Regions from separate parts of the Psychrobacillus sp. FSL K6-1415 genome, predicted to be linked through region 2. Evidence: riboswitches for the same ligand, from Rfam matches in the RefSeq annotation. Region 2 holds a riboswitch; each other region holds the start of a gene.

Region 1 (3,201 bases), 890 kb from region 2:
CAACTTATATTTCCGTGCCATCTGCTTTGCAAGTTCGACGACATCTACATTTCCCTCTCCAGCATCAACGCCTTTTGCCTGCCATTCAACACCGGCAATTGCTGCCAGTTCCCCGGCATTGCAACGAAGGACGGTAATGTTAACATCTTCTATCAACTGACGGATAGCCGATAATCGGAAGGCGGTTGCACCTGCTCCCACAGGATCCAAAACGATTGGAATGCCCTTACTGTTTGCAGTTTTCCCTGCTAAGAGCATACTGCTTAAAGTAAGTTTATTTAAAGTCCCTATATTAAGCGACAAGGCATCAGCTAACATGGCAAGTTCCTCTACCTCTTCGTATGCTTCTCCCATAATTGGAGAAGCTCCGAGTGCTAATAGCCCGTTTGCTTGGAAATTTGAAACGACGTGATTAGTAATACAATGGACTATAGGCCGTTTTGTACGTAATGATGCAAGCATAGTTACACCTCCGCCTTACTCGAGACATTTACTGACCAAGTTTCCATCGTCCATGCTTGTTCCCAGAAATTCCATTCATAATAGCTGCTCCTGCGAAATCGATCTTTCAATTCCTGTCGCCGTTTTTCAGGTAAATTCACTGCGAGGTGATCCATTCGGGTAATCTGTTCATTAACAAGCTCCTTGAACCATTCAGATCCATATGTTGCAATCCATTTTTGATAAATGGGATGTTTTGGAGTTGCTTCTTTCAATCGTTCACCTATTTCATAATAAAGCCAGTAGCATGGGAGAATTGTAGCTAACACATCTGCAAGATCTCCTTCTGCTGATCGGTACATATGAGAAACATATGAATATGCAGTTGGAGACGGCTCAAACGTAGCCCAGTCCGTTTCCTTTACATTAAGCAATTCCATAAACGATTCATGCAAAGCCATTTCTGCGGCGCAGGTTTGTTCGGAATGGTATGCAAATCTTTTCGTTGTCTCCAAATCCGTAGCTTTTACCGCCCCGATTGCCTGAACTTTTGCAAAATGTGTTAAATAATAGGCGTCTTGCATGACGTAATACTTGAACACATCAAGTGGCAATGTTCCTTTCTCTATCCCTTTCACAAACGGATGGTGGAAACTCGCTTCCCATAAATCATTGCACTCATTCCTTACTTCTTTGCAAAATGTCATTTTTCTCCATCTCCTTTTTGGCAAATAAAAACACCGCTTTCCGGAAAAGGAAAGCGGCGATTAGTAAGCAGAAGAAAATAAAAATAAGCATACGTTCGCCCACTTCCCTCCGCTGGTATGATCCAGATCAGGTTCAAAGGGTCCAAGCTCTGCTTGTCTCAGCCGTTAAACGGCTCCCCTAGTGGATAGCGATATTCTTTTGTCAAAATCACTATAGCATAAAAGAAAAAATTATTCAAAAATTCCAGAAAATTTTTACGAGTTTACCAAATTTGTAGAGTACACCTTTTCCGATAATCTAAAAAGGGGCTAAAGAAATTTCTCTTTAGTCCCTCACCCTCAATGTGTAGACCAGCATTGCCTATCTCTAACCTAATTGGTTCGCACCCATTTTAGTATTATTAAATTATATAACACTACTTTCGGCCTTCTTCAGGTTTGAATGTTTTACAGCACGTATCTGCAGAATGACCTGCTTCCTCAGAAATAGTGCGGTAATCAAATTCAGAAGCAAACTCTGTATTATTGTGTTTTGCATGGTAATCCATATCTATTTCGATTTTTTCTGCTCCACAAACATTTCCTTTTGCATGGAAAATACAATTTGATACAGTACATTTCACTTCTACATTTGGCATAACTGTCCTCCTCATTGAGATTTATTGAGAAGTATAAAAATGAACTCCTCATAGATTATCTTGTCCAATTCAACGTTATTAATTTATATAAGATGTTTTCTTTCTGCAAATTTTGGTTCCTCACTCTTAACTTTTATCAACTTTTACCCCATTACGCAGTTTAGTCAATATATAAATGCGCAGTATCTTTACATTCTATTAATTGTTCTGTATTCTTTTCTAAAAAAGTAATATATTTATCGGATAATGCATTTCCAAAGCTAAATCGTTTAACTCCTAACTCTTTAAGCTTGTTACAATTCGTTAGTCCCGGTAAAGATAATACATTAAGTGGAGCTTTTATTTTCAATGCAACTTCTCTTATATCTTCTTCTAATTTCATTCCGGGAACAAAAATTCCACTAGCTCCACTTTCTACATAGGATTTTGCTCGATCAATTGTTTCCAACAGAGGATTTTCCCTCTGAAAATAAGTGTCAGTTCTAGCATTGATATAAAAGTTTTTAAAACCATTTGTATCTAAAGCGATTCTTATTTTTTCTAATAGGTTGCAGTGTTTAGATATTCCTCTTAACCCTTTCTGCTTTTTTAGTGAATCCTCAATATTGATACCTACAACTCCAATATCTGCGGTTTTCAAAACGTTATTAATAACAATCTCCACGTTTTCACTATAGCCTGCCTCAATATCCGCGGAAACGGGTATATTCACATTCTCAGCAATAGTTTTTATGATTGATAAATGTCTATCAAAATCAATTAATTCACCATCAATATAACCAAGGGAATTAGCAATCCCCCAACTCGTCGTTCCTATAGCTTTGAACCCTACTTTCTCGAGTGTTAAGGCCGATAATAAGTCCCAAGCATTTCCTAAGAATAGTAATTCTTCGGATGTATGAAGGTCATTAAATTCTTGTATTTTAGTCACATTTGCTCCTCCTAACTATTGTTGTACCTTATATTAACAAGTTATTTACAACCACTTCGACCTCATTCTTGCCCTTATGGTCCTAGCGATCAAAAAAGAGAAGCTTTTACAAGAAAGCGTTTTGTTAGGGAAATGACTAAGTTCGTAAAATCATGGACCTTTCTGAACTACTGACTATAACTAAATTCTGTGGACCTTCGACCATGTTCTAAGATAGAAAGAAAATGAGTAAAAGGCATACAATTTCTATATAAATAAAAAAAGACCCTTTAATCTATCTATGGACAGATTAAAGGGTCTATGTTGTATTTCTAATACTATTCATTATTACTCAATTCTTTAATTCTCTATTTTTAATTTAGCCTGTTAAATCTCTTCATTATAGAAACATTGTCATTAGTTAAAAATGTTACTAAAATTCCTAAATAAGCATTGATGCTACATCTAAAGAATTAACTATAGACCTGCTCTTTTTTGCTTAGAC
Region 2 (3,201 bases):
TGCATCTAGAGAACAAGAGAAATCTCCTGTTTCAAGATCAGTAGAAATGGACCAATACTATTCTTTATCAGAAATGAAGCCATTAATTTAGCATTTTGAATGACTTATGGTATTTGGACCTTACCCAATGTTTTGAATAAGTTGATGAATGTTGTGCAAACCTAAAAAAGCTGTCCTCCAAATCAAAAGAGGACAGCTTTTTAACGTACATTTTTTTTAGATTTTATGACTTTACGTATAATAGGATAAACAATTGGTGCCAATTTAATTGCTGTTTTGACTAGGTTTTTTACTTTCATCGGTATCGCTCCTTGGCTTTCGATATTAATAGTTATGTACCCTCAAACTCCAATACATAAACTCTCTCTTTATCGTAAAACTTTAATGCCCTGGACTATATTCCAAATCATTACTATTACATATACGAGCATGTAAATCGCGATAAGTATTAAAGGTCCGGCAGCCATCCATAGGGAAGGCTGTTCATTAAATCCCGATGCAATGGGGGTGAAGCTTGTAAAAACACTAATGAATAAAATTATTAACAATATTACAGGTATAATGTGGGAAATTAATGATTTTTTCGCATGATATTTTACATTAGAATCTTGTGATATAAAATAAACGATAATAGGCAATAAAAAAGGAGCAAACAATACACTAAAATAAGAAAGTGCTGATAAAATTTTAGGGTTATCCAGTCTATTCAACCTCCTTTCCTCAATTTTTAACAAAATACTCAGCTATATGTTTCATTTCTTAAATAAGGAAACTAAAATATTCTTGTAATTTTCCAGAGAGGAAATAGATACATATTCTTTTACACCATGCCAATCCCCTCCACTTGGTCCAAACTCAATTGCACCTGCTCCAGCTTCCGCGTAGAAGCGAGCATCGGCAGCTCCATGCTGCCCAAATAATACAGCAGGTTTTCCGATGAACTGTGAAGTAACATGTGCAATACGTTCGATAAAAGGATTAATGGCTTCCGTTGTTACTGCAGGTGCAGTCGCTTGAATCTTAAATTCACTTTTAGGGAATTTCTCTGCCAACTTTTTAATCTCTGAAGTAATACTCTGCATATTCTGGCCAGGAACAAAGCGAAGATCATAGCTTATTATACATTCATCGGGAACAACGTTATAGCGATCACCTGCTTGTATTTTCGCCAAGTTTAAGGAAGGATAATCATAGAACTCATTGCTTGCAGTTAAAAAAGAGAGAGTGCGTAGCTGTTGGTCAAACAGAAAAGCTTGCTCAATTGCATTTTTTCCTTCCCATGGACGGCTACCATGACTAGGTTTACCTTTCAGTATTACATCAAACTGAATAATTCCTTTTGCCTGTAAACCAATTTGGAGGTGGGTAGGCTCGCCGCATATAACAAAGTCACCAGTATATCCTTGATCAACTAAAAACTTGGTAGTTTTACCGTCGGTTTCCTCATCCGTTACAATATGAAGCTGAATTTTTTTAGTAAGACTTTTAGATTCTTTAGAAAGCTCGTAAAAAGCTTGCATCATCGCAGCAACTCCTGCTTTCATATCAGCAGTTCCTCGACCATATAAAAGATCACCTTCTATAAATGGCTCGAATTGCTCTGGGTTACCTGGAACAACATCTACATGCCCATTCCAAATCATACATTCATCACCAATTCCTATTTCTGCTACTAGCATCAACTTTCCCTCATGCTGTAAGACAGTTGTATGAATCCCACGTTCTTCTAGCCAACTTTCACAGAATAATAAAGCATTATTTGCACTTTCGATTGTGTCACTTTTGATACGTACCAGATCTTTTAGTAATGTAAGCATGTGAACATCCCCTTTTTCATATATTTATTTCATTAGTATAACAAATGAAACAAATAAGGTTGCATTAGGCATTTTATTCAGATACAATGAATTCGAACTAAATAATTCAAACCACAAGGGGCGCCACAATAGTGGCTGAGATAGTACCCTTTGAACCTGTAAGTTAGTGCTTGCGTAGGGATGTGGATGGAAACTGACAATCGCGCGATGTCTGGGTCTATCCCGGGGGTCGTTTTTTTGTGGTCAAAAAAAGGGGATTGTCATGAAAAATCAACGTGTATTAATATTAATGGAAATCGCTATTTTTGCGGCGTTAGGATATGTTTTAGATATGATTGGCTTTGGAATGCCACAGGGCGGCTCCGTAACATTCGTTCTTGTACCTGTTATTTTAATGGCCTTTCGTCGTGGTATAGTTGCAGGTCTTGCTACTGGATTTTTAATAGGTGTGCTACAAGTGGTAACAGGGCGATTTTATGCAGCGCCATTATCATTTGAAATAGTTATTGCACAGGTTGCAATTGATTATTTCATCGCCTTTATGGTTGCAGGGTTCGCTGGGTTTTTAAGACCTGCATTTTTACAGGCATTTGAACAAAAAGATAAAGTGAAAATGATTACAGCGGTTGTCTTAGGAGCATTAATAGCTGCTTTTCTTCGTTATTTAGCACATGTGACTTCAGGTATTCTATTCTTTGGTGAATTTGCTGGCGATCAAAACGTCATTTTGTATTCATTAATCTATAATTCTACTTATATGATTCCTGTATTTTTAATTGCTGCTTTCATTTGTTCCATTTTATTTGTTAAAGCTCCGCGCCTTGCACTGCCGAATTCTCACTAAATATGATATGATTAGAGTACATTTAGTGAAGAAGGGATCTTGTTAAGATGATTGTACAAACTGACGAAGAGTTAGTGGCATTAAAAAAAATAGGGCGTATTGTTGCAGAAGTAAGAGATGTGATGAGGGCTGCAACTAAACCTGGTATTACAACGAAAGAACTGGATGAGATTGGCGGAAAGTTATTTACAGAGCATGGTGCGATTTCTGGACCAATGGGTGAATATGATTTTCCAGGATATACTTGTATCTCCGTCAACGAAGAAGTTGCTCATGGTATCCCGGGTTCTCGCGTAATTCAAGAAGGCGATATTGTGAATATTGATGTGTCTGGATCTTGTGATGGATATTTTGCAGATACAGGTATTTCTTTTGTTGTTGGTGAGGGATATGAAGAAAAAGAAAAATTATGTGCAGTGGCAGAGAGTGCATTTGAACGGGCTATGTTGAAGGTGAAAGCAGGCTCTCGTTTAAACCAAATCGGAAAAGCGGTTGCTAGAGAAGCTAAAGATAATGGCTTGCATGTTATTATGAACCTAA
Region 3 (3,201 bases), 3.0 Mb from region 2:
CCATCGCAATTATCCGGATACAATCGATTGCATAAATACAGTAAAGTCGTTTTCCCACATCCACTTGGACCAGTGATGACTATACGTTCCCCTCGCAAAACAGTAAACGAAAGACCCTCCAGTATCCATTTTTCCTCGTCAGGATAACGAAAACTTACTTTTTCAAATTCGATAACTTCATGCACGAACTTCACCTTTTTTCGATCGAGAAATGGCATATCCACGAAGAGAACCAGTTGCTAGTAGACCATCTGCTACTGCTTTTCCACCGACACCGGCAAGCAAAGCACCACTTACTATACGAATTCCAAGCATTAATGCAACATAACCCGTGCTGAACACTGTAAATCCACCTAGAAAGTATCCATAAGCAAAACTAAAGATTGACGATCCAACACCAGCAAGCATTAGAACCCATAAATCAAAGCGTTTATATCGTGTAGCAGCGAAAACTGCTTCAGCACCTAGGCCTTGGATAACTCCTGAAAGTATTAAGCGGGGTCCTACAGCATTACCTAATAATACTTCAATCGCAGCAGCAATCGTCTCGGAAACGACTGCTGCACCAGGTTTGCGGATAATATACATACAAATAATTGATACTATAAACCAAATTCCGAAAATCCATTCATACGCAATTGGACCGATGAACCCAGCCCAAATATTGCCGACATGCAAGAACAATAGATAAACAATACCAAAGACAACCGCGAACAAGGACATTAGTACAATCTCTTTTAACTTCCATGATTTCAGCATATCAGCGACCTCCGTGAGAAGGGCTATTAAGACTCATAGAAACTGTCATGACCAAATGCTTATGTTTTTCTGAGCGTGCATTCGTGAATGCTTCTTCATAAAATGCAAACACATCGTGTATATCACCATGAATACCACTTGCATAGTGCATCGATTCATTGAATACACCTTGTTCTTTAGCACGATCTACTTCACGATAAATAACGTCCATGTAATTGGGATTATTCATCGGATATAGCGCAAATTGAGAGGAAACATATTGTTTTGTAATATCTGTGTTGGCGATTATATCACCCTTATCTAGATAGGCATCTCCAGAAGAGTCACCTGGGCAACCAGCAGAGAAAGTGCCAGATAAAGCAACATGTACACCTGTTTTAGCTGCATGTAAAGTTAGAGCTTTTGCTACATTAAACACGTGCACTTGTTTCCCGCGAATGACTGTCGACACATCATCCGTATGCATCCACACATTCGACGTATCCGTCTCCTTCAAAGCTTCTTTAATTACCTTAATAAAATCATTGTTCATCGGATGTAACGAAAAACGAAATCCGATGATTGGGCTTAATCCACATTCCATTTGTAAAACCTCCTAAATTTTTTCATAAAAAAAGGCCACATCCGTGAAGATGCAGTCACTAATCCAATACAAAAATATTAGGAAAGTCACCGCACTTCCTCACGCAGGTATTATCCTGATCGAGTAATAAGGGATCGGAGCTAAAAAGCTCTCATCACAGCCAAAGTGGGCACCCCTAGTGCAGAAAACGGTATGTAGTTTTTTAAAAGACTAGAAAATATGTGCTGTTACGCATATCTATCTAGTTCAGCACCTAAATCGCTTGAGACACTTCAGAATTTCACCAAGCCATAAGGACGTCTTTACGTGAATTTCTATCCAGAGCCTGCTTCTGCGCAAAGCTTATCGCAAAAGAACATTGTTGAAGCTAACATAGGTGCTCGCACTTTTCTTATGTGCCCAAAGTATAACGTAGCTATTAAAAGATGTAAATATGTTTGCAAAATTTCGTACTTTCGTCCATGATTTGGTTAATACAACAAAGGGGGAAGAAGTTATGGACAATATATACATTACACGTAAACTACCTGAAGAAATCGTCGAGCCTTTAAGGGCGAAATTTGATGTACATATGTGGCATAGCGAAAGTATTGCGATGACATATGAAGAAATAAAAATAAATGCTAAAGGTGCACATGCTTTATGGACGATGCTATCTGATAATATCGATCGTGCACTAATTGAAAGTCTGTCAAATTTAAAAGTAATCAGTAATTTTGCTGTTGGCTATAACAATATAGATGTGGAAGCTGCAAAAGAACACGGTATTATCGTAACTAATACGCCGGGTGTATTAACAGAGACAACAGCAGACTTAACATTTGCTTTATTGTTAGCGACGGCTCGAAGAATAACAGAAGTAGAACAAGAAATTCGTTCAGGTAATTGGACGTCCTGGTCGCCAATGCAATATACAGGCATGGATATTTTCGGTGCAACGCTTGGTATTGTTGGGATGGGTCGCATAGGAGAAGCAGTTGCAAGGCGTGCAAAAGGCTTTGACATGAATGTGTTATATCATAATCGTTCTAGAAAACTAGAAGCGGAAGAAACGTATGGTTTTACTTATGCTGAATTAGACGACTTACTAAAGCAATCTGATTTTGTTATATTGCTAACTCCACTAACTCCAGAAACAAAAGGACTTATAAGTGAACGTGAACTCAATCTGATGAAGAATACTGCAACAATTATTAATGTCGCACGAGGTGGCATTGTAGATGAACAAGCTCTATTTAACGCATTAACTTCTAAAAAAATATGGGCTGCTGGGCTTGATGTATTTGAACAAGAACCTGTGCCGTTAGATCATCCTTTGTTGACATTACCTAACGTAACTGTATTGCCTCATATTGGCAGTGCTAGTATTCGAACTCGTCAAGCAATGATGGAATTGAACGCAAAAGATATAGAAGCAGTGTTAGAAAACAGAGAGCCTCAGAATAGAATTGTATAATACTTAAGCGGTGGTCCTATAATTTAGTGACCACTTTTTTTATTAATTTATCAAACCAATTATCTCTCATTTATAGAAATTACATTTAATATCCCTTCCTAAAAGTAGAAAATTCAATAAACCCCAGATTGATTCATAATACCTACAAAAAATATCTTAAATTACACAATAAATACCATAACTCTATAACTAATAGTCTGTAAATCCGATTCTTATTATTCGAAATTATTGAATAATATACCGTTTTTAACCATATCTTATTTGCTTCACTTCATAAACTCTAGTAACATGGGAACTCATAAAATAGACGTACCAGAATTTTGGAAATTTGGGAGCATAGTTCTATAATAATATTCAAAATTCAAATGATTAAACTTGAGAAAAAAGGGTATGTATTGGAGGG

The links. A riboswitch is a leader RNA that binds a small molecule or an ion and turns the genes downstream of it on or off. The one in region 2 is predicted to bind thiamine pyrophosphate.
Region 1: another riboswitch for thiamine pyrophosphate. It lies ahead of tenA (thiaminase II); the one in region 2 lies ahead of thiT (energy-coupled thiamine transporter ThiT).
Region 3: another riboswitch for thiamine pyrophosphate. It lies ahead of MKY60_RS01425 (Ykof family thiamine-binding protein); the one in region 2 lies ahead of thiT (energy-coupled thiamine transporter ThiT).

The regions. Positions count from the first base shown of each region.
Region 1 covers NZ_JBBOOQ010000001.1:4,193,539-4,196,739, forward strand. The annotation lists gene thiM (hydroxyethylthiazole kinase) at 1-462, opposite strand, end outside; gene tenA (thiaminase II) at 465-1,148, opposite strand; TPP riboswitch at 1,236-1,338, opposite strand; gene MKY60_RS20715 (DUF1540 domain-containing protein) at 1,565-1,786, opposite strand; gene MKY60_RS20720 (isocitrate lyase/PEP mutase family protein) at 1,947-2,717, opposite strand; gene MKY60_RS20725 (malate:quinone oxidoreductase) at 3,170-3,201, opposite strand, start outside.
Region 2 covers NZ_JBBOOQ010000001.1:3,300,371-3,303,571, reverse strand. The annotation lists gene MKY60_RS16025 (SGNH/GDSL hydrolase family protein) at 1-91, shown strand, start outside; gene MKY60_RS16015 (DUF4870 domain-containing protein) at 369-710, opposite strand; gene MKY60_RS16010 (M20 family metallopeptidase) at 753-1,817, opposite strand; TPP riboswitch at 1,924-2,015, shown strand; gene thiT (energy-coupled thiamine transporter ThiT) at 2,080-2,661, shown strand; gene map (type I methionyl aminopeptidase) at 2,709-3,201, shown strand, end outside.
Region 3 covers NZ_JBBOOQ010000001.1:282,531-285,731, forward strand. The annotation lists gene MKY60_RS01415 (ABC transporter ATP-binding protein) at 1-185, opposite strand, end outside; gene MKY60_RS01420 (ECF transporter S component) at 178-759, opposite strand; gene MKY60_RS01425 (Ykof family thiamine-binding protein) at 761-1,342, opposite strand; TPP riboswitch at 1,422-1,529, opposite strand; gene MKY60_RS01430 (2-hydroxyacid dehydrogenase) at 1,839-2,798, shown strand.